Regions from separate parts of the Herbaspirillum camelliae genome, predicted to be linked through region 2. Evidence: predicted binding sites of a transcription regulator. Region 2 holds the regulator's gene; each other region holds the start of a gene.

Region 1 (7,823 bases), 5.6 Mb from region 2:
AACCTGCAGCACGCAGAACTGATCGCCCTCGAGCTCGACCTCATCGATCAACTGGCCAACAGCTCCGGCCTGGCGCTGGAGGCCGAAGCGGCGCTCTTCTACGTGCAGCGCGCCGTGATGAACGAACTGCCGCAACTGACCGAAGCACTGGGTCAGACCCGGGCGCGCGGTGCGGTCATGCTGGGTCGTGGCCAGGCCAGCGCGGAAGAGCGCGCCCGTCTGGAAAACCTGGCCGATCGCGCCCGCCGCAGTTATGAAAGCGCGCGCAAGTCGCTGACGCTGGCGGCTGGCCGGCATGCGTTGCCGGCCAATCTGGAGCGCGCCCGAGCCGAAGCCCTGAAGGCCGCCGAAGAAGGCTTCAAGCTGGCCGACAGCGCCATCATCCGCGCCGACAACCTGAGCATGCCGGCGCCTGAATGGGTGGCCACGATGACCCGCATCATCGATACCCAGTTCGTGCTGGTCAATGCCTCTTTCGACCTGATGCGCGATGAGTTGCAAGCCAAGATTCCGCGTCTGCGCAACGAACTGCTGCTGCTGTGCGGCCTGCTTGGCCTGCTGGCGGCTGCCGCCCTGTGGGTGATGGTCGCCGTCACGCGCGCCACCACGACAGCCATCAACGACGCCGTGCGTCTGGCCGAGGCGGTGTCGGCGGGTGACCTGACCCAGCACGTGCAGATCAATGGCAGCGATGAAGTGGCGCGCCTGCTCACCGCGATGCAGGCCATGACCTCCCAACTGAGCACGGTGGTCAGCAGTGTGCGCAGCAACTCCGAGAGCGTGGCCACGGCCAGCGCCCAGATTGCGCAAGGCAATGCCGATCTGAGCAAGCGCACCGAGGAACAGGCCAGCGCCCTGCAACAGACGGCAGCGTCGATGGAAGAACTGGGGTCGACCGTGGCGCAGAATGCCGATGGCGCCCGTCAGGCCGGTGACCTGGCGCGTGACGCCGCGCACGTGGCCGGTCAGGGTGGCCAGGTGGTGCAGCAGGTGGTGCAGACCATGCAGGGTCTGCACGCCAGTTCGGATCGCATCAGTGACATCATCGGCGTTATCGATGGCATCGCCTTCCAGACCAATATCCTGGCCCTCAATGCCGCCGTCGAAGCGGCGCGCGCGGGCGAGCAAGGACGCGGCTTCGCCGTGGTCGCCACCGAAGTGCGCAGCCTGGCCCAGCGTTCGGCCACCGCTGCGCGCGAGATCAAGGAACTGATCACCGCCAGCGTCGAGCAGGTGGGGCAGGGCACCCAACTGGCCGACCAGGCCGGCAAGACCATGGAAGAGATCGTGACCTCGATTCGCCGCGTCAGCGACATCATGGTCGCCATCAACGCCGCCACCGCCGAGCAGAACACTGGCATTGCTCAGGTCGGCCAGGCCGTCACGCAGATGGATACCACCACGCAGCAGAATGCCGCCCTGGTCGAAGAAAGCGCGGCAGCGGCCATCAGCTTGTCCAGCCAGGCGCGAGAGCTGGTGCAGGCCGTGGCTGTCTTCCGCGTGGGGCAGCGCGCGCTGATGATGTAGGAAGCCGGTGAGGCGCCTGGATCGTTGCAGAGGCGGCCAGGCGCCGCAGGTTTTTGCAGGATGATTTTTATAATAAAATCCAGTTTTGAAATATTCAATAAAAATAAGTCAATGGCGCAAAAGCGCTCCAGTAAAGGGTTTTGGAAGGTATCAAAAATTGGTAACGGATGTTACTGTCGGAAAAAGTTACATTTTCTACCGATAGAAGATGCGTTGAAAATCCAAGTGACTGATTTCCAAGAGAGTTGTTCGAATGGCATGTTTTGTGCATGGGTATATCCACTGCAACACCTCCATTCCTATCACTACTTCTCAAGGAGAATTTATATGTCATTGATCAAAAAGACTTTCGCCAGCCTGGCGTTTTTGCTTGCTTGCAGCACGTCGGCATCGGCGGCGATCGTTACGCAATCCGATGCGGTGGGCAGCTACAATGCCAACGCTAACACCCCGGATGAGCGCGTAGTCGGTTTCCGCATCGCCAAGGGGACCCGCGGCTTCACTGCCGTCACCGGACACTCCACTACCTATGATCAGGGCTGGGGCGCCAATGAGCCGTTGTTCAACTATCTTTACGTCAGCCTGAGGAGGGGGACGGATAATCTGTGGACCGATATCTTCGCAAGGGCAGTGCGTGCGCCTGATGTCCAGCCGCTTCAGCCCTACCAGGCGTCAGCCAACGCATTGAGCGCCCTCAATGCCGCACTGCGCAGCATTGACTGGTCGAAGAACCCCAATGTGGAGCTGCAGGTGCGCTCGCATCCAGCCCCTTTCCCCGGCCATGAATTGCACTCGGTCACCCCGGTGCTGGTCGCCAGTTCGCGCGAGGCCGAGGTTCCCGAACCTGCCTCGACCGCCATGCTGGGCATCGGACTGGTGGGCCTGATGCTGGCGCGCCGGCGCAAGGGCGGCGTGGCCCACTAAGATAGGCTGTGCTGGCAAGAAGACCCGCCTGGTGCGGGTCTTTTTGCGTGAGCGCAGGCCCGCGCTGGAAGGCGTACCGACCCATCTGTATTGCCATGTTGGCAGGACCCACGACTTCCCGGATAACAAGGCTGCCTGCAAAAGAAAAGGCCCGCATGCAAAGCGGGCCAGAGGGAGACGGTGCAGTAAAACGGATCAGCGGTAGAACGGTTCGACCTGGCCCTTGAGCTTGGTCATCATGGGATTGCCCTTGCGGTCCAGCGCGCGGCCGGCGGGAATCTTGATCCAGCCTTCGCTGATGCAGTATTCGCCGACGTTGTTGAATTCCTTGCCGTTGAGCTTGATGCCCACGTCGAATTCAAAGACGGCGGCGACGTAGTGCGGGCTGCGCGGATCGACCGAGAGGCGGTCGGGGAAGCTGGGGCGTTGTGCGGTATCGTTCATGGCCGCGATTATCGGATATCTGCCCGGCCAAGACAATCCTTTAGGCGCTGGCCGCACCTCTGACAGGCGCCGCCGCCCTGGCAGTGCCGTCTTCCTACCCGGATGGCGGCATCCTCCGACAGCAGCGCTGGCCCCTGGCTGATAGCGCTGCCGGCGCGAACATCGCATGCTGGGCGCAATGTCCCCATGTCCATTTGCGCGAGGAAGTATGCAAGCCACCCTGGAAGAAATGCAGGCAGCCGCTTCGGCTTCCCGCCGATATCATCCCCACAACAATTCCCGCAGCGCCGAGCTGTTGCCTGCGCGCATCTACGCTGAGCTGAACGTGGCCGAGCCCGGCGCGGCGGCGCTGGCGGACGCGCATCGGTACCTGATGACGCAACTGGAGGCGACCCAGGCGCTGCCCTGCGAGCTGCCCCCTGCGGGGCAAGACATGGCCGCCTGGATGCAGGCCCGCGCCGCCCAGGTTGGCCTGGCCTATGAAGCCTATCTGCAGGAACGCCGCGCGGGCGCGCCGCGCCAGTATTTCTCGGGACGCGCCCATGCGCTCAATTTCCTGCTGCGCGTGGCGCCCACCAAGCTGGTCGATGGCGCCTGGCTCTACAGTGCAGTGAAGCACTGGCGCGATCCGGTGTTTCGTCCCCTGATCCTGACCTATCTGGAAGAGCTGGGTGATGGCGAGGTGGCCATGAACCATGTGAGCCTCTATCGCAGCCTCTTGCAGGCCCATGGCTGTGAGCAGGCCGACTGGCTCTCGCAGGCGCATTATGTCCAGGGAGCGCTGCAACTGGCGCTGGGCTGGCATGGCGATGAATTCATTCCTGAGATGTTCGGTTTCAACCTGGGTTACGAGCAGTTGCCGCTGCACCTGCTGATCACCGCCTACGAACTCAACGAACTCGGCATCGATCCCTACTATTTCACGCTGCACGTGACCATCGATAACGCCGCCAGCGGCCACGCCCGCAAGGCCGTCGACGCGGTGCTGGAGGCAGCTGCGCAATGGCCGGACCGCGAGCAGTTCTTGCAGCGCATGCGGCGCGGCTACCTGCTCAATGAACTGGGGGCGAGCACGCTGGGCGTGATCGGCTCCTTCGACCTGGATCAGGAAGTGCAACGCGTTCTGGCCGACAAGGCCGCATTCGGCCGCATGATGCATTCGGATTATTGCCGCATTGGCGGCAAGACCGTCAATCAATGGCTGGAGCTCCCGGAGGGCATGCGCGACTTCCTGGCCGCGATGGAACAGGGCAAATGGATCCTGCGTGGCGAGCCGGCCGGACACAGCCGCTTCTGGCGACTCATCGATGCGCCTGGCGGCGAGATGTTCGGCGTCTTCAATGGCTATGAAAAGCAGGTCATCCGCGAGTGGATCGAGACCGGCTGGGACGACGCGCCCCGCCAGCCCAGCTTCCGCGCGCTGGCGCGCGGCCGCCAGCACGTGGCAGAGGAGCGGGAGCAGGAGACGCATTCCCGGCTGGACGTGGGACTGGATGCGCTGGTGGCGCAATTGAGTCCCGCTTGCCATCACCTGCCCCCGGGGCTGGAGGCGAGCCGTCTGTTCAGCCAGCACTATCGCACCCGCTGCGTAGTCTGAGAAGGCCGACGGGCCGGGCTCGGCTATAATGGCGCCTTCCCGGACGTGGGGGCGTTGCGCGCCTTGCCACGGCCTTGTCAGTGAAACCGCCAGCTACAGCTGGCCGCAGGAGAAACCATGAACAACCGCGCAAGAAAACGCCTGATCTACCGCCGTCATCGTATCGGCCTGCTGATCGCCGCCATCGAATCGTTGATGGCGCTGGAAGAATCGATGCTGCAAGCCAAACAGGCCGCCTGAGCCTGCTTTGCCTTGTCATCCCGAACCGGCCGCTGGCCGGTTTTTTCATGCCTGCGGCATCCTTGACAGGGAGCGAGTAAATCTGCCCTGTTGCGGCGCAATGATCTATACTCACGGAAGACCTTGTCGTCGCTCACCGGGCCCTATGCTGCACCGTGCCCCGGGAACACGATTGCGTTGAGTCCGGTCCGCCCGGACTGCTGCACATCCGTGGTACGTAGTTGAGTTTGAATCTCGATTGATTTAGCCAGGAGCAAGCATGCCGCAACGATATGACGAAAGTACGGCCGATCTGAAGGAATTGATGACGGCCACCCCCATCAGCCCGGAGGTCCACGCCGCCAACCGGCGCGCCAAGGTGGACCGGCGCCGGCTCATCGAAGATGTCCGGGAAGACGCCCGGCAAAAGGAAGAAGAACTGCTCTGATGTAACGCTGCCCCCAGCGCTGACACACTGGCGTTGCTGTCCTGCATTGAATCGGCTGCCGTTGCGCAAAGCAACGGCGGGCGCGATCCCACCTCTGTCACTTTCCCTTGATTGTTCTTGTAGCAACGTTGCTTGCGTCTACCTGGCTCAGGCCGCCTCGACGAAGGCCTGGACCGCGCGATTGAAAGCGGCCGGATGCGAGACGTTCATGCCGTGGGATGCCCCGGCGATGACGTGTTCTTCGGCCGTCAGGATCCATTGCGACAGCGCCGCGATGTTGTCGCGATACATGCGCGGGCTTTTCTCGCCGCCGATCAGCAGGGTCTTGCAGCGCAGGGCGGCGGCGTCTTCTTCGGTATAGGCTGGCAGCGCATCCTTGAATTGCAGCGGCAAGGTCGCGGCATTGGCGGAGGCCATGGCGCGAAAGCCTGCGGGGCTGCGGCTCCAGGCTCCCGCCACGCTGACCGAATCCACGAACATCTCCAGCCCTTGCTCGGTCTGGCCCGCCTCGATCAGCTCGGCCACCCGCGCGCGCAGGGCCTGGGTGGCCGGCGGCAAGGCGGCCTCGGCGGCGCTGTCCGATTGCAGCGGACCGCCCGGATCGGCCAGGGTCAGGGTGCGCACCAGATGCGGATGCAGGCGTGCCGCGTGGAAGGCGACGCAGGCGCCGCGCGAGTGCCCCACCAGATGCACCGGGCCCAGGCCCAGCGCGGCGACCAGGTCAGCGACCTCTTCGGCGTGCGCGGCCCACGAAAATTCCTTGGGTGCGCCCGCCTCATCCTGCAGCCCCGGCCAATAGTGGCTCAGGCTCAGGGAGATGCAGTGGAAATGGCGCGACAGCGCCGCCATCTGGCCCTTCCAGTAGCGGTAGTCGCACAGCGAGCCGTGGACGAAGACCAGCGGTTCGCCGCTGCCCTGGCTGAGCAAAGGGATGCGGCTGCCGCTGCGGGTGGTCAGCAGGCGCAGGTCAGGATCGGCAAAGAGGGTGGCGTCGGTACGTGCATTCATGGGGGAAAAATTCCTTTGAGCGCACTATGCCCGAGGATTTAATCCAAGAAAATCGCGTAATATTTATTGCTGCTATCAATTTTTCTGATACTCATGAAAACTCTCGACCTGGATGTGCTCGCCATGATCGTGGCCGTGGCCGACACCGGCAACTTCAGCCGGGCCGCCGAACTGGTGCATCGGACCCAGTCCGCGGTGAGCATGCAGATCAAGACGCTGGAGCTGGCGCTGGGCAAGCCGCTGTTCCTGCGCAAGCCGCGCAGCGTCGTTCCCACCCAGGACGGCGAGGTCTTGCTGACCTATGCGCGGCGCATGCTGACCCTGCGCGACGAGGCCTGGGCCGCCGTGGTGCGGCCCGATGTGACGGGGCGGGTGGTCATCGGCGTGCCGGATGACTATGCCTCGTCGCTGCTGCCCTCGATTCTCAAGAAATTCTCGGCGACCTATCCCAAGGTGGAAATCCAGGTGGTCGGCCTGCCCAGTTCGGCCCTGGCGCCCATGGTCAAGGAGGGCACGGTCGATCTGGTGTGCGCGACGCGGGTCAAGGGCATCTCGGGCGAATTCATCCGCTTCGAGCCGATGGTCTGGGCCACCGTCCCCAGCGCCAGCGATCTCTGGCGCGAGCGGCCTTTGCCCATCGCCGTGTTCCTGCCCGGCAGCGTGGCGCGCGAGAACGCCATCCGCAGTCTGGAAAAGGCCCGCATAGGCTATCGCACCTCCTATGAAAGTCCCAGCCTGATGGGCCTCTTGAGCATGGTCGAAGCCGGCCTGGCGATTGCGCCGCTGGCGCGCTGCGCGGTGCCGCCGCACTTCACCTTGCTTGATCATGCCCACGGCCTGCCCGATATCGCGCCGCTGGAAGTGGTGCTGGCGCGCAGCACCAAGTCCAAGCGCCCGCCCTGCGATTTCCTGGCCGAGAAGATCATGGCCGAATTGCGTCGCTGAGCGCGCAGCCTAGGCGCTGCGGGTGGTGTCGTGGCGCTCGAACAGCAAGACCTGCATCAGCGCATGCAGGACCTGCCCGGCCAGCCTGTCGAGCAGCGCCTGGTGATCGGCATCGTATTTCTTCAGCAGGCGCTGGCAATCCTTGTCCGCCCACATCCATGCACCATTGCGGCCATTGGCCGAGAGGTGCGCCCGCGCTTCCTGCGGCACCGGCGCGATCTGGTCCTGCCATTCCCACAGGTAGGAAGGCGGCTGCTCGCGCGTATAGGGCAAGGAAAACACCTCGGCCACCAGGCGGTCATGGCGCATCGTGAAATCGATGGTCTCGCGCCGCCGGCTGCCGTCGGGCATGGGATAGCAGGCTTCGATCCAGCAATGGTAATCCCTCAGGTCAGACAGCTTGCGCGCGCGCCGGCGCGCTTCTCGCCCCGGCTGCAACACCACGTACAGACCACTGCCACAATCGATGATCTCGCCGCCCGACATGGCCTCGTAGGGATGATCGAGCAGCACGCTCAAGACGCGCGCGCCGACCAGCGCGTAGTCGGCGCAGCGGCCCAGTGTGCCGCGGCTTAGGCCCGCCTCGGCGGCGGCCTGTTCCATGACGGTGTTGAGGGCGGTGTCAATCAGGTCGCGCATGTCCGGCGCGACCGGCACGCTCAGGACCGGCCGTTTGGGCTGCGACGAGCTGTCATTGCAGGCGGGAGGACG
Region 2 (7,823 bases):
CCTGGTGCTGCTCATCGGCGCTGCCCTGGGCAGCGTGTGGGTGTTGCAATCCATGCGCGCGGCGGGCGACCAGCAGGCCGCGCAACGTCCGCGCGGCAAGCCCGACTATTACCTGGAAAACTTCAGCTACGTGAAAATGGGGCCGAACGGCCTGCCGCGCTACGACATGTCGGGCGTGAAGATGGTGCACTACCCGACCGACGATTCCTTCGAGATCACCAAGCCGGTGGTCCACAATCTGGATCAGGGCAAGCCACCCATGGAGCTCTATTCCGATACCGCGCGCGTCACCGATGAGCAGACCCAGATCCATATGTACGGCAACGCCAACGCCATCCGCGCGCCCTACAAGGGGCGCGAACAGATGCGGGTGGTCTCGGACTACCTGCTGCTGTTGCCGGACGACGAGATCGTCAAGACCGACAAGCCGGTGGCCATGACCATGGGCACGACCCGCCTCAACGGGGTCGGCATGGTGGCCAACAATGCGACCCAGGTGGTGCAGCTGTTCGGCAATGTGCGCGGCTACTACGAACCGACCCCGAAGAAACGCTGATAACACCGATTCGCGCCCCCCGATATTCCGTCAGAACAATAACGCCAAGACCCGACCAGACAGGATTTTATGAAACGCTCATTCCTACTTCCGCTGCTGATGCTGGCTGCCCTCAGTGGCGTGGCGCGCGCCGAGAAGGCCGACACCACCAAGCCCACCAACATCGAAGCCGACCAGATGGTCTACGATGACGTGCGCCAGGTGAAGACCTTCACCGGCAACGTCGTCATGACCCGCGGCACCCTCATCATCAAGGCCGGCCGCGTGGTGCTCACCACCGACCAGTACGGTTATGAAAACGCCGTGCTCTACGCCGCCCCCGGATCGCTGGCGACCTTCCGCCAGAAGCGTGACGGCGGCCCCGACCTGTGGATCGAAGGCCAGGCCGAACGCATCGAATACTCGGAGCAGACCGAAGTCTCCAAGCTGTTCCAGCGCGCCCATATCCAGCGCATGGATGGCAAGCGCATCACCGACGAAGTCAATGGCGAATTCATCTCCTACGACAGTCGCGCCGAATTCTATTCGGTCAACAACACCGCCAGCGGCCAGAGCAAGCCGGGCGCGGGCCGCATCACCGCCGTGATCCAGCCGCGCAATGCGCCGCCGGCGCAGCCGGGCCAGCCCGCTCAGCCTGCCACCCCGCAGCCCACCCAGCCCGGAAAGGATCAGTAAGATGGCAGCAAGCTCGCTGGTCGTGCGCGGCCTGAAGAAAAGCTATGGCGCGCGCCAGGTGGTGCGCGACGTTTCCATGGAGGTGCGCAGCGGCGAAGTGGTCGGCCTGCTCGGTCCCAACGGCGCTGGCAAGACGACCTCGTTCTACATGATCGTCGGCCTGGTGCCTTCCGATGGTGGCGAAATCGATCTGGACGGAGAACCCATCTCGCGCCTGGCCATCCACAAGCGCGCCACGCTGGGCTTGTCCTACCTGCCGCAGGAAGCCTCGGTATTTCGCAAGCTGACCGTGGAGGACAATATCCGCGCCGTGCTGGAACTGCGCCAGGAAGACGGCAAGCCGCTCTCCCGCGACGAGATCGAAGGGCGCCTGAACAACCTGCTGCACGAATTGCAGATCGAGAAGCTGCGCGAGAGCCAGGCCCTGTCGTTGTCGGGCGGTGAACGCCGGCGCGTCGAGATCGCCCGCGCACTGGCCACCGATCCGCGCTTCGTGCTGCTGGATGAACCCTTTGCCGGTATCGACCCGATTGCCGTGATCGAGATCCAGCGCATCGTGCGCTTCCTCAAGGAACGCGGCATCGGCGTACTCATCACCGACCACAATGTGCGCGAGACCCTGGGCATCTGCGATCGCGCCTACATCATCAACCAGGGCACCGTGCTGGCCAGCGGCAACCCGGAAGAGATCATCGCCAACGAATCAGTGCGCCGCGTTTATCTGGGCGAGCACTTCCGCATGTAACCCAGGCACAGGCGCAACCGACCAGCACACCGGCATTGCAACCAGCGGGCCACGCCGCTTCCAGAAAGAAAGATGAAACAGTCGCTCCAGTTACGTACCTCGCAGCATCTCGCATTGACGCCGCAATTGCAGCAGTCGATCAGACTGCTGCAACTGTCGACGCTGGAATTGCACCAGGAGCTGGAGCAGATACTGAGCGACAATCCCCTGCTGGAACGCCTGGACGATGCGCTCGACAATTCGGTGCGCCTGCTGGCCGATGGCGCCGTCTCTTCCGCGCCCTCAAGCGGCGTGAGCGAGACCACCGGCAGTGAAGCCAGCAGCGAAGCCGCGCCCGCAGCGGCCGATGGCGAATCCAGTTTCGAGTACCAGGACACCGCCCCCGAGGGCGTGAGCGGCGACTCCGACTGGAGCTTCGACGATGTGGCCCGCAGCGGCAAGTCGCCCGATGACGAAGACGCCCGTCCCCAACTGGAAGCCCACGAGATCACGCTGCGCGAACATCTGCTGGAGCAGATCCGCGTCACCGCGCGCACGCAACGCGACCGCGCCCTACTGGAACTGCTCACCGATGCGCTGGACGACAGCGGCTATCTGGAAGAGCCGCTGGAAGACATCCTCGCGCGCCTGCCCGAAGAGCTGGGCGTGGACCTGGAAGAGCTCTCCATTTCACTGAAGCTGCTGCAAAGCCTGGATCCGGCAGGCGTAGGGGCGCGCAGCGCCGGCGAATGCCTGGCCCTGCAGATCCGCCGCCTGCCCAAGGTGCCCTTCGTCACGCGCCGGCTGGCGCTGAAGATCGTGGAAGATTACCTGCCGCTGTTTGCGCAACGCGACTTCAACAAGATCAAGAAGGCGCTCGATTGCGACGACGAAGACCTGCGTGAAGCGCAGGCCGTGATCCGCCAGTGCCGTCCGCACCCCGGCGCGGAATTCGCCCGCGATGCCTCGGACTATGTCGTGCCGGACGTGATTGTCAAACAGACAAAGAATGGCTGGCAGGTCATGCTCAACCATGAAGTCATGCCCAAGCTGCGCGTCAACGCCATGTATGCCAGCGCGCTCAAGCAGGCCAAGGGCGAGGGATCGCTGTCTTCGCAGTTGCAGGAAGCCAAGTGGCTCATCAAGAACATGCGGCAACGTTTCGATACAATTTTGCGCGTCGCGCAGGCTATTGTGGAACGTCAAAGAAACTTCTTTTCACATGGGGCAGTCGCCATGCGCCCCCTTGTGCTACGTGAAATTGCTGATACACTGGGTCTACACGAGAGCACTATCTCTCGCGTGACAACTCAGAAATACATGCTCACACCGCATGGCATGTTTGAGTTGAAGTACTTCTTCGGTAGCCACGTCGCGACTGAAACCGGAGGCGAAGCTTCCTCCACCGCGATACGGGCGCTGATCAAACAGTTGATAGGAGCCGAAAACCCGCAGACCCCATTATCCGATAGCAAGATTGCGGATATGCTGGCAGAACAAGGCATGGTGGTCGCGCGACGCACAGTCGCCAAATACCGCGAAGTGTTGAAGATTCCGCCAGTCAATCTCCGCAAGTCCCTCTGAGTTTTTCCTCAGTTTTTCTGTAGTACCGTTGCTGTGTTCCGGCAAGCATCCCGCTGATGCCCATGCCATCGGACACGAAGACCGTGCCCGTGGTACAGCTGCAGCAAGGATGAATTGCACGAACCTCCAGTGACTTCACGATAGGAGTCTTGTATGAATCTGACCATCAGTGGACACCACCTCGAACTGACCCCCGCCATCCGGGAATACGTGCAAAGCAAGCTGGCCCGTATCAAGCGCCATTTCGACAACGTGATCGACGTCAGCGTGATCCTGAGCGTAGATAAACTCACAGAAAAGGAAAAGCGCCAAAAAGCGGAAATCAACGTCCACATCAAGGGGAAGGATCTACATGCGGAAAGCATTGCGCACGACCTCTATGCAGCCATCGATGCGCTGATCGACAAGCTCGATCGCCAGGTCATCAAGCACAAGGACAAGTTGCAGGAACATCACTCCATGGCCAAGCGCCTGCCTGAAGAAGCCCCGGACGACGCGGTCGCCGGCGCGGCATGATGCCCTGATCTTCAACCTTTCATGAGCAAAGGGCGCGCAAGCGCCCTTTTTCATTTCTTCGCACCGGCGGTCATTTCCCGGCAGAAAATCCGCATAGGATATAAATAATTTCCCTCATCCATGGGACCGGCTTGAAGAAGCAGATGGCGGCCTTATCTTTTCCACAGCCCTTCGGATCAGGAAAATGATTTGATATAAAGCATTTCCCGAAAACAATATTTCCGCAAACGCAAGACAAGTCGCCCGTCCGACTCCAACGCGCGCGACGGCTTTTCCCTATAATGTCGGCAATCCCATTTTTAAAGGCATAGCCATGAGCGACGTCCAATCCTGGATCAAAGAAACCGTGACCCAAAACCCTGTCGTGCTGTTCATGAAGGGCACTGCGCAATTCCCGCAATGCGGCTTTTCGGGCAAGGCCATCCAGCTGCTCAAGGCCAGCGGCGCCGAGAACATCGTCACCGTGAACGTGCTGGAAAGCCCGGACGTGCGCCAGGGCATCAAGGAGTACTCGAACTGGCCCACCATTCCCCAGCTGTACATCAAGGGTGAATTCGTCGGCGGCTCCGACATCATGAGCGAGATGTACGCCTCGGGCGAACTGCAGACCCTGATCAAGGGCTGATCTTTTTCGCGCCTGAAGCTCCCGTGAGCGTTTCTTCCAGCCAGCCGCGCCAGCGCCTGATCGTCGCCATCACCGGCGCGACCGGCGCCATCTATGGCGTGCGCTTGCTGGAACACCTGCGCAAGCATGGCCAGATCGAAACGCATCTGATGGTCTCCGAAGCCGGCGTGCTCAATCTCCACCAGGAGCTGGACATGCGGCGCAGGGATGTGGAAGCGCTGGCCGATGTGGTGCACAACGTGCGTGATGTGGGTGCCTGCATCGCCAGCGGTTCCTTCGCTTCCACCGGCATGGTGGTGGCGCCCTGTTCGATGAAGACCCTGGCGGCCGTGGCGCATGGCCTGTCCGACAACCTCATCACCCGCGCGGCCGATGTGGTGCTCAAGGAACGCCGCCGCCTGGTCCTGATGGTGCGCGAGACCCCCTTCAACCTGGCCCACCTGCGCAACATGACCGCCGTCACCGAGATGGGCGGCGTGATCTTCCCGCCCCTGCCCGGCTTCTACCAGCGCCCGGCTTCCATGGAAGAGATGGTGGACCATACGCTGGGACGCGTGCTGGACATGTTCGGGATCTCCATGCAGCTTACGCCGGAGTGGCAGGGCATGAAAGGTGGAGCGGACTGAAACGCTCTGGGCCTGAGGCCATTGCTGCATCTCCTCAACCATGGACAAATGGAAGCCTTGATGGAAAAGCATGTGATGGACGACATCACCTCGCACTTTGCGGCATTGTCGTCCCTCATTCCGCTGCGACCGATCCGTACCGATGATGACTATGACCGCGCCGTCGTCACGCTGAACCAGTTGCTCGATGCCGGCGCCAGCAATGAAGGCCATCCCCTTGCGGACTTGGTCGACACCCTCGGTAGCCTCATCGCCGAATACGATGACAAGCATTTTCCGCTGAAGCAGGTCTCACCGGTGCAGGTTCTGCAGTTCCTGATGGAGCAACATCAGCTGACCCAATCCGATCTGCCCGAGATCGGCTCGCAAGGCGTGGTCTCCGAAATCCTGCGTGGCAAGCGCGAACTGAACCTGCGCCAGGTCAAGGCACTGGCCGAGCGCTTCGGCGTGGGGCCTGCAGTCTTCATCGACTAGCCAGCACCGGTTCCTGTTCTTCATCCCTCCATGCCAATGGCCACAGCTCGTCACTGCGGCCATCTGTTCATCTGGCAATGGCAAGCGCCATCAAGCCTCATCAAGTCCCATCAACCACGCCCGATATAGGGCATCTTGGTCGCCATCACCGTCATGAACTGCACATTGGCCTCCAGCGGCAGACTATCCATGTAGAGGATGGCGCGGGCCACATGTTCGGCATCCATGGTCGGCTCGACCTTGGTGGAGCCGTCGGCCTGCAGCGTGCCCTTCTTCATCAGCGTGGTCATGTCGGTGGAGGCATTGCCGATATCGATCTGCCCACAGGCGATATCGTAGGCGCGGCCATCCAGCGAAGTGGCCTTGGTCAGGCCGGTGATGGCGTGCTTGGTCGCGGTATAGGAAGCCGAGAACGGACGCGGTGCATGCGCCGAGATGGAACCATTGTTGATGATGCGGCCACCGCGTGGCGACTGCTCCTTCATGATGCGGAAGGCTTCCTGGGTGCACAGGAAGACGCCGGTCAGGTTGATGTCCACGGCGGCCTTCCACTGCTCCACGCTCAGCTCTTCCAGTGACACGGGCGGCGCGAAGATGCCGGCATTGTTGAAGAGCATGTCCAGACGGCCGAAGCGCTCGCGGGTCTTGGCGAAGAGCTGCTTGACCGACGCCGGGTCGGTCACGTCGGCGGCCACGACCAGCGCATTGGGGCCGTCTTCGCCGGCCAGCCTGACGGTCTCTTCCAGGGCATCCTGGCGGCGGCCGGCCAGGGCCACGCCGTAGCCTTCGCGCAGCAGCGCCAGGGTAATCTGCCGGCCAATGCCGGAACCTGCGCCGGTGACCAGCGCGATGCGTTTGGGTGCTTGGGGTGCTGCCATCGGGTGTACTCCTCAATGTGGCTCATGGACGGGGTGCATCACGAACGGCGATAAAAAAACCGCCTGTGATGCACAGGCGGTTTTCACTATAGCAAACACGCAGCACGACCAGATGAGAGATTTTCAATCCGGCCAGCCGTTGTTCATCTATCGGCCTACACCGTGGACGACAAGGGCTTGGCCGTATCGATACCCAATGTACGCGCTGCTTCTTGCAGCCGCGCACGATCATCACCCCACACTTCGCACAAGGCCGTATACGCAATCCAGCGCGCATCGATCTCGAAGAAGTCGCGCAGGTTCACCCGCGTATCGCTGCGGCCAAACCCATCCGTCCCCAGCGTCACATACGGCGCCGGCACGAAGGCGCGGATGCTCTCGGGCAAGGTGCGGATATAGTCGCTCACCGCAATGACCGGTGCTGGGCTACCCTGCAGCTGCTGCGTCACGTACGGCAACGCCTCGCTGCCCACCAGCCCCACCAGCCGCTGCGCACGTTGCGCGGCCACGCCATCGCGGGCCAGTTCGGTGTAGCTGGTCACGCTCCAGACCTCGGCCTCGATCTGCCAGTGCTGTTGCAGCAGCGCTGCCGCGGCCACGGCTTCCTTGAGGATAGGGCCGGAACCCAGCAGACGCGCCTGCGCCTGCGGCTTGCGCGCCAGGCAGTAGAGGCCGCGCAGGATGCCGTCCTGCACGCCTTCAGGCAGGCTGGGCTGGGCCTCGTTCTCGTTGGTGACGGTGATGTAGTAGAACACGTCATCACCGCGTTCCATCATGCGTCGCATGCCCTCATCCAGGATCACCGCGAGCTCATACGCATAGGCCGGATCGTAAGAAACACAGTTGGGAATCGAGGCCGCCGTCACCAGGCTGTTGCCATCCTGGTGCTGCAGGCCCTCGCCGCCCAAGGTCGTGCGACCCGAGGTGGCGCCGATCAGGAAGCCGCGTGCACGCTGGTCCGCTGCCGCCCAGATCAGGTCGCCGATGCGCTGGAAACCGAACATCGAGTAATAGATGTAGAAGGGCAGCATCGGCGTGCCATGCACCGAGTAGGCAGTGGCCGCGGCGGTCCAGGAGGAAATCGCTCCGGCTTCAGTGATGCCCTCCTCGAGGATCTGGCCATCCTTGGCTTCGCGATAGTAGAGGATGGAGCCGATATCTTCCG
Region 3 (7,823 bases), 2.4 Mb from region 2:
ACGGGCTGCCAAAAAAACGGATGGAGTTGCAGCGTTGGCTGCAACTCCCGCTGCCATGGAGAACAGAAGCAAGGCGGTCACAACTGCCACTCTACGACCGCAACGATCTGCTAATACCCCCCATACCAATAGGGGGGCCGCACAGCCCGCGAAAAAGACGACGAGCGAGAGTGAGGCTATAGCCTCAGTAAGGCCAATGTCGTTGCCAATCTGTGGGAGCACGGGAAGACACAATGTCGAGCCCAATTGAGCAAGAAACACTAGCGTGCAGCTCAGTACGGTAGTTCCATTGCGTGGATTGTTCATGTCTTCACGAAGCTGAAAATTAATTCCGCTGAGTCTGGATCCGTCAGAGGACTTAATTTGCTAAATCGGCAGGGTGCCGGACGCTACCGCCGTATAAAGTGACGAGGCAGGATTATCCCCTGAGCATATTTTTCATAGTGGACCAAACTCACACATTCCTCACATTTGTGGCTTTACTAGCAAAAAATTGAGCCACTCAAGTTAACCTACCTTCCTTTTCCTTCTAAGGCACAGAAGCCTTGATGCCGGGTAGCCGCAGAAGGACTTACATCCGGTGACGACAAAATTTGTCTCAGATCATATTCGTTGAACGAAATGCTTGAAAACAGATAATCAACTCGCTAGCATTGATTTGACCTATCAATAACATTCGGGGAGTTATTGTCAGGTTGTGAACAAGGGGGGCTTTGTTCACCCACCGTCTCACTGAATCTGCGACGCTATCTAGCCTACGGCATGATGCGGATTCAGTGAGACGGTGTCGTTTTGGAGCTGAGAAAAACTCATCAATCATCTTGGCTCCGCAGTGTTGCCCAATAAGTGAAGGGCGCTAAATTGTTATGCTGGCAGCAGCGTGTCCATGCGTTTGTTGATCGCTAATTCGTTATCCTGAAATCCCAGGCAGTGCCTGTGCGGATCTTGAATTGGGGTCATGTCATTCACTACAAGAAAAATGGCACAAGCACCAGCAAGGTCAGTAGTCCGGCGGCGCTAAAGGAGGGGGAATGCGTAACGTCTACACGACTCATACGGGGCCGCTCGCGCGAGGTGAGCAGGCTTGCCTTTCAGGCACAGGGGAGTGCCTCCCACACGATCTCGAGCGCTGGCGCCTGCGCCTTGTGAGTTCCTGTGTGTATCGCCGGTTGCCAACGCATCTGGCGAGCTCATCGATCACGAAACTGTCTCGGTTGGAGAAGGGGAGAATTGCCCTCTCCATGGGAAGTGCGAGCAGCATTTCATTCAAGATCGTCTGATTCTCCAATCCCGATTTCGCCGTAAATAGCTTCTCGTGTCAGCTCCGTTGCATATCGAGAAGACTTGGCGCTGCCTAGAGCTATCTAAGCTCTAAGCGATTCAGAAATTATTAGTCCGACCGATTGCAGCTGAGCTGTTCATGAAACGAGTTCTAACTAAATAAAGGATTGGAGCGATGCATGAAGAGGGATCTCGAAGAAAGACATCGTCAATCGCAGGCCGAAAAATCCGTAGGACGTCAGTTTCCCAGACTGCTCCGAGCCACCCTGGACTCTCTCGATAGCCAGATTGCATTGATAGACCGTACTGGGGTGATCCATTACGTCAACAAGACATGGTGTGAATTCGGGATCGAGAATGGCATACCTGCTGGCTACAGCTGGATTGGCATCAATTATCTCGCCGTATGCCGTTCGGCAGGCAACAGTGGCGATGGTGATGGTCGAAAAGTTTATGACGGCATCCGATCAGTTGTCGAGTCTGGTGCACCGTTCTTCCAGTACGCATATCCATGCCATAGCCCCAATGAGCAACGCTGGTTCATGATGCGCATAGCCCCAGTGCTGGAGGCGGAAGATTTCTTCGTCATTTCTCACGTCGTCATTACAGGACGTAAATTGGCTGAACAGCGCGTTGAGCGTCTGAATGAAAAACTTGCGCAGCTGGCCGTCACGGATAAATTGACCGGCTTGGCCAACAGGATGAAGCTGGATGAAGTGCTTGATAACGAAATAAATCGTGCTGATCGATATGAAAAAAATTTATCGCTGATACTGCTGGATATTGATCACTTCAAGGAAGTGAATGACAATTTTGGGCATGCGACGGGCGACGCTGTTCTGGTTGGTATCGCGGAGATCTTGAGGCGTAACGTGCGGTCCTCAGACCTGGTAGGTCGTTGGGGCGGGGAGGAGTTTCTGCTCATCTTGCCGGAATGCGACATAGAGGATGCCTCGCGCATGGCCGAAAAACTAAGATTACTGATAGAGAAATATAACTTCGTCCCTGTCGGTAGGCGCACATGCAGCTTTGGCGTTGCGGCCTATCAAGCCGGACATGACCGTACTACGCTTCTGACCTTGGCTGACTTGGCACTCTATCGAGCAAAAAATAGCGGGCGCAATCGCGTTGAGATCGCCGCTGGCCTCGAATCAGCAGCCAGTAAAAGAGATTGCAGAATCTAGACGTGGCAATCAAAAACAAAGATGCATGGTGCAGAAATCTACGTTGCCCCTGCTGCTGGCATGCGCATCAAGCTTTTTTGACAGTGCGCATAACGGTGTGTCGAGGTCGTTGACAGACAAGATCGAGCGAAAAAGATAAGCCCTTGTTTCTGCGGACATTGTTGTGCTGGCACTCGATTTGCTAAATGGACTGCGTCACTTCGACTCATCTTTTTCAGGAGATACGCAGATGTCCATCCAACGACTTTCCCTCAGGTTCAGCCTGGCCGCTACCCTCATGGCGGCCGCCCTTGCACCAGCGCATGCCGCTGTCATCGACACCACATTCATCGACACCACCTCACTCTGGGACGGAAAAAACATTGTCTATCCCTTCGGCGGCAGCGGTTCCACCACGACCTACGGTGAAACCTTCTCGGCTCCCGGTGGAGCGCTCAAGAACTTCACGTTCTTTATCAATACCTTCGGCAAGAGCATTGCCGCCAGCGCCCGGATCTATGCATGGAGCGATCAGCAGCAAGGCGGATCGGCGCTGGGCCAGGCGCTGTTCAGTCAGGCCGTCACGCTCAACAGCAATAGCCTGCAGTCTTTCACCTTCAATGCAGGCAGCCTGGCGCTGAGCAAGAATGCTTCTTACGTGGCCCTGCTGACCGTGACGGATAACAGCCAGCCCGGCAACTCACAGTGGGGGATGCTCTCGCGTCGCTCCGGACGGCCTTATGACGGCAAGTTTGTTTTCTATAACAATAATGGCGATGCCACCCTTCTCACCAACTCGAAATGGGATGGTCTGGATTGGTCCAATTCGCTGGCCTGGAAAGCCAGCTTTACCGACGTCCCGGAACCGGCCAGTCTTGCCTTGCTGGGGATGGGGCTGTTCGGATTGATGGCAAGCCGTCGCAAGAACAAGTCCGCCCAGGCCTGAACAGTGCAGGTGTGAATAAGGCAGAAGTGGCCGGTTGGTCCGGCCATTTCTGTTTTTTTTGCGTGTGCTGCGCGACTCTGCATGGCGTTCTTCTTCATCGTCTTTCATGCCACGGACGAAAGGCAGATCGGACTATTGTTTCCATCCTGCGGCGCCAGACCCTACTTCTCCCTGCGCAACGCAAACACCGCCCCCGCCAGCACAATGAATGCTCCGATGATGGCCTTCTGCCAGGTACTGGGCACACCCGCCAGGATCAGCACATTATTGATCAGCGTCACCAGCAACACCCCCAGGAGCGTCCCCACCACGCTGCCATGTCCACCGGTAATGCGCGCCCCGCCCAGCACAACGGCGGCGATCACGTCCAGTTCGCTGCCGACCAGGTCGAAAGGATTGGCCAGGCGCGTGCTGGATACATGCACGATCCCCGCCAGTCCCGACAGGAAGCCCGCATAGCCAAACACGAACAGATGCACCGAGCGCAGCTTGTAGCCCAGGCGCTCGGCAATGGCCAGGCTGCCGCCGACGGCGTAGACGGCGCGGCCCATGAGGGTGCGGTTGAGCAGCCACCAGGTCAGCACGCTGGCCAGCACCAAGACCAGCACGGTGGCCGGCAGCACGGCATGCAGGCCGTTGGCGGTGTCATGCCGGGCCAGCGCCAGCTTGCCGAAGCTGTCCATGGCATGGGGGATGTTCATGAAGAAGACCGTGCCCACGAAGGTCAGCAGGATGCCGCGATAGAGATACTGCGTGCCAATGGTGACGATCAGCGAAGGCGCCTTGAGCCAGTCCACCAGCAAGCCATTGAGCACACCGAGCCCGGTGCCGCCGACCGCGCCGGCCAGCAGGATGACGGCGATGTGCGTCTCAGGGAACCAGGTCATCACCACCTTGGTGATGGAATACATGGTCAGCGCGGCAATGGCGGCAAAGGAAACATCGATGCCGCCGGCGGCCAGCACGATCATCACGCCCAGGGCGAACAGGCCCAGCGTGGTGCAGGCGCGGACGATGTCGAACAGCACGGCCAGCTGGAAGAAGGCGGGGTTGATCAAGGCCACCGTCAGCACCACCAGCACGATGAGCAGCAGGGTGAAGGCGGAGGGATTTTTCTTGAGCAGGGCGGCCAGGCTGGGGCGGCGCTGGACAGGTGCGTCGGCGCTGGCGTCGGCGGCCTGGCGGGTGAGGGTGCTTGCATCCATGACTAAGTTTCCTGACTTTGCTCGGAGACCAGATCGTGGAACAGCTCGCTCTCGGCGAGTCCTTCCACGGCATAGCGGCGCACGATGCGGCCGCGTTTCATCAACAGCAGGTTGTCGCAGTTCTGCAGCAGCTCGGGCAGGTCGTCGCTGATGAGGATGACGCCCAGGCCGCGCTGCGCCAGGTCCTGGATGATGCGGTAGATGATGTCCTTGGAGCCCACGTCCACGCCCACCGTCGGCCCATGCAGGATCAGCACGCGCGGGTTGATGGCCAGCCAGCGGCCGATCAGCACGCGCTGCTGGTTGCCGCCGGACAGCGATTGCACAGGCCGGTCTACATCGGGCGTGGCGATCTGCAATTGCCGCACCGTGTCGGTGGAAAAGCGCTGGCAGGCGGCGGCGTCCAGCGCGCCGAACTTGCCGCGCAGCTTGCGCAGGATGGTGGTGACGATGTTGTCGCGGATCGACTTGTCCAGGAACAGGCCTTCGCTGATGCGGTCTTCGGGGACGTAGCCGATCCCATGGGTGATGGCGTCGCCGGGATTGCGCAGCGACAGCGGCTGGCCTTCCAGCGTGATCTGGCCTGCACGGGCGGGTTCTACGCCGGCCAGCGCCAGGGCCAGTTCGTTGCGGCCTGAATCCAGCAGTCCGGTAATGCCCAGAATCTCACCCTGGCGCAGTGCGAAGCTGACATCCTCGAAAGCGCCATGGCGGCTCAGGGAGCGCACTTCCATGAGCGGCTTGTGCAGTTGCGCGTCGACGCGGTAGCGTTCCTGGCTCAGTTGCTTGCCGGTCATGAGCTGGCCCAGCTGGGCCTTGGTGAATTGCTGGATCGGGCCTTGCGCGACCTTCTCGCCATCGCGGAAGACGATGGCCTGGCCGCCGATGGCAAAGCACTCATCGAGCTTGTGGCTCACGAAGAGCACAGCCACGCCATTGGCGCGCAGGCCGTTGATGACCTTGACTAAGGCATCGACTTCCTTTTGCGTGAGCGAGGTGGTGGGTTCGTCCATGATGACCATGCGCGCGCTGGTGGCGATGGCGCGCGCAATGGCGATCAGCTGGCGGGTGGCGATGGGCAGTTCGTCCACGCGGGTGTCGAGGAAGTCGGCATCGGCGGGAAGATTGACGGCGCGCAGCGCCCGCGCGGCGGTCTGGTTCAGGGCGTGGCGGTCGAACAGGCGCGCCAGCCGGCCGTGGTGATGCACCAACTGTTCGCTCAGGGCGACGTTCTCGGCCACGCTCATGTTGGGCAGCAGGGAGAGATCCTGATAGACCGTCTCGATGCCCAGCGATAGCGAGGCCAGCGGGGTGAGCTCGGCCACGCGCTGGCCCTGGATGTAGATTTCGCCTTCGCTGGGCGGCTGCGCGCCGGCGATGATCTTGATGAGGGTGCTCTTGCCGCAGCCGTTCTCGCCCAGCAGGTGATAGATCTCGCCGGCGTGGATGGTGAGATCGACGCCGCGCAGGGCGTGCACGCCCGCAAAGCGCTTGTGTATCCCTTGCAGGCGCAGGAATTCCTGGGCGGGCGCGGCAGAGACGCTAGAGGTGGTTTGACTGGTCATAGTGAAACGCGATGACGGAGGACATCCGCGGGCGTGACGGCAACTCGGCGCACGACGGATGTCCGGTGGGTCTGATCAGGCCGCGATCAGAACGCGTACTGCTTGTAGTTCTTCTTGTCCACTTCCACCCAGGCCTGACCGGTAACGATCACGCCCACGCCCGGGCCCTTCTTGACGGTGACCTTGTTGTAGCCGGGAATGCCCAGGTCCATGCCGTCGGTGATCTTCTTGCCCTGCACCAGCATCATGGCGGCCTTGTTCATGGCCAGGCCGGCATCCTTGGGGTCCCAGAAGGCGATGCCGCCCACTGCACCCGATTCCAGGAACTTGGCGGCTTCACTGGGCAGGCCGGTGCCATAGACGCAGACCTTGCCTTGCAGGCCGGCCTCTTCCACGGCGCGGCCGATGCCCAGCACATCCAGCGACGAAGAACCCTGGAAGCCCTTGATGTCGGGGTGCTTGCGCAGGATTTCCTTGGCCTTGGCATAGGCCTTCTCGGCGTCGTTGGCCGATTCGTTCTTGGCGTCCACCAGGGTCATCTTGGGATACTTCTTGGCGGCATTGGCGGCGCCGCCATCGGCCCATTGCACCTGCGACTGGCTGCCCAGCGAACCGACCAGCGACGACCACTTGCCGGCCTGGCCCATGCAGGCCGCCAGCCGGTCGTTCAGGCGCGCGCCGTAGGCGGTGTTGTCGAAGGCTTCGATATCGACCAGGGTGTTCTTCTGGTTGTCGGCTTCATGGGTGACCACCTTGATGCCGCGATCCAGGGCGCGCTTCAAGACCGGTTCCAGCGTGGGCGGGTCCATCGAGACCACGGCGATGGCGTCCACCTTCTTGGCCACCAGGTCTTCCACCAGGCGTTGCTGCTGGGCCGCGTCCGATTGCGCCGGGCCGATCTGGCGGGTCGTCACGCCGGGATTGGCGGCGGCGAATTCCTTGACGCCCACTTCCATGCGGTTGAACCAGCTGATGCCGGTGATCTTGACCACGGTGACGATATCGATGGGTTTGTTCTGCGCCTGAAGGGCGCTGGCAAAGCCGACGGCGGCCAGGGCCGATACCAGTACGCAAGCCGATTTCTTGTTCATCATGTCTCCAGTTTCCCCACTGAGTTGGATGGATCTTGACAGGCGGGGTGCTGTTCAAGACTTGCGCAGTTGCGCCTTCGAATTCGGGAAGAAGTCACGCCAGCTGACCCGCGCCGAGGCCAGGAAGCACAGCAGCAGCAGGCCCCAGGCGCAGTCGCGGAAGAAGTTGGAGATCTCCAGCAGGTTGAAGGTGGACGACAGCAGTTGCAGCGCCAGCGCCGAGAAGAACAGGCAGACCATGCGTCCGTAGCCACCCTGCGGACGCACTCCCGCCATCACGGCGATGAGGATGGCGATCAACAGGTAGGAGTTGCCGTAGTCGGCCTTCACGCTGGCCGTGCGGGCGGCGATGATGACGCCGGCCACCGAGGCCAGCACGCCGCTGATGACATAGGTGGCAAAGCGCAGGCGGTTCTGCGAGATGCCGGCATAGCGGGCCGCGCGCGCATTGGTGCCGAGCAGGTAGAGCTTGATGCCGAAGAGGCTGTAGCGCATCAGCCAGCCCACCAGCAACAGCAGCGCCACGAAGATGATGAAGGGGATGGGCACGCCCAGCACCGATTCATTGCCGA

The links. Region 2 encodes sigma-54, which starts transcription at its own class of promoters, with help from an activator protein. Its sites were predicted from a motif close to TGGCANGNAANCTGCTTT; they were not measured.
Region 1: the regulator sigma-54 is predicted to act here: its motif matches at 1,782-1,799, upstream of BGK68_RS25480 (PEP-CTERM sorting domain-containing protein).
Region 3: the regulator sigma-54 is predicted to act here: its motif matches at 2,633-2,650, upstream of BGK68_RS11115 (PEP-CTERM sorting domain-containing protein).

The regions. Positions count from the first base shown of each region.
Region 1 covers NZ_KV880769.1:5,698,128-5,705,950, reverse strand. The annotation lists gene BGK68_RS25485 (methyl-accepting chemotaxis protein) at 1-1,527, shown strand, start outside; gene BGK68_RS25480 (PEP-CTERM sorting domain-containing protein) at 1,855-2,451, shown strand; gene BGK68_RS25475 (DUF3297 family protein) at 2,647-2,895, opposite strand; gene BGK68_RS25470 (iron-containing redox enzyme family protein) at 3,104-4,492, shown strand; gene BGK68_RS28585 (hypothetical protein) at 4,610-4,732, shown strand; gene BGK68_RS28145 (hypothetical protein) at 4,992-5,159, shown strand; gene BGK68_RS25465 (alpha/beta fold hydrolase) at 5,307-6,167, opposite strand; gene BGK68_RS25460 (LysR substrate-binding domain-containing protein) at 6,261-7,112, shown strand; gene BGK68_RS25455 (hypothetical protein) at 7,122-7,823, opposite strand, start outside.
Region 2 covers NZ_KV880769.1:114,705-122,527, forward strand. The annotation lists gene lptC (LPS export ABC transporter periplasmic protein LptC) at 1-556, shown strand, start outside; gene lptA (lipopolysaccharide transport periplasmic protein LptA) at 626-1,231, shown strand; gene lptB (LPS export ABC transporter ATP-binding protein) at 1,233-1,976, shown strand; gene BGK68_RS00495 (RNA polymerase factor sigma-54) at 2,049-3,539, shown strand; gene hpf (ribosome hibernation-promoting factor, HPF/YfiA family) at 3,693-4,055, shown strand; gene grxD (Grx4 family monothiol glutaredoxin) at 4,369-4,680, shown strand; gene BGK68_RS00510 (UbiX family flavin prenyltransferase) at 4,704-5,306, shown strand; gene BGK68_RS00515 (helix-turn-helix domain-containing protein) at 5,367-5,780, shown strand; gene BGK68_RS00520 (SDR family oxidoreductase) at 5,891-6,658, opposite strand; gene mdeB (alpha-ketoglutarate dehydrogenase) at 6,814-7,823, opposite strand, start outside.
Region 3 covers NZ_KV880769.1:2,497,319-2,505,141, forward strand. The annotation lists gene BGK68_RS11105 (MFS transporter) at 1-306, opposite strand, end outside; gene BGK68_RS11110 (sensor domain-containing diguanylate cyclase) at 1,461-2,465, shown strand; gene BGK68_RS11115 (PEP-CTERM sorting domain-containing protein) at 2,695-3,390, shown strand; gene BGK68_RS11120 (ABC transporter permease) at 3,552-4,595, opposite strand; gene BGK68_RS11125 (sugar ABC transporter ATP-binding protein) at 4,598-6,160, opposite strand; gene BGK68_RS11130 (substrate-binding domain-containing protein) at 6,247-7,254, opposite strand; gene BGK68_RS11135 (ABC transporter permease) at 7,306-7,823, opposite strand, start outside.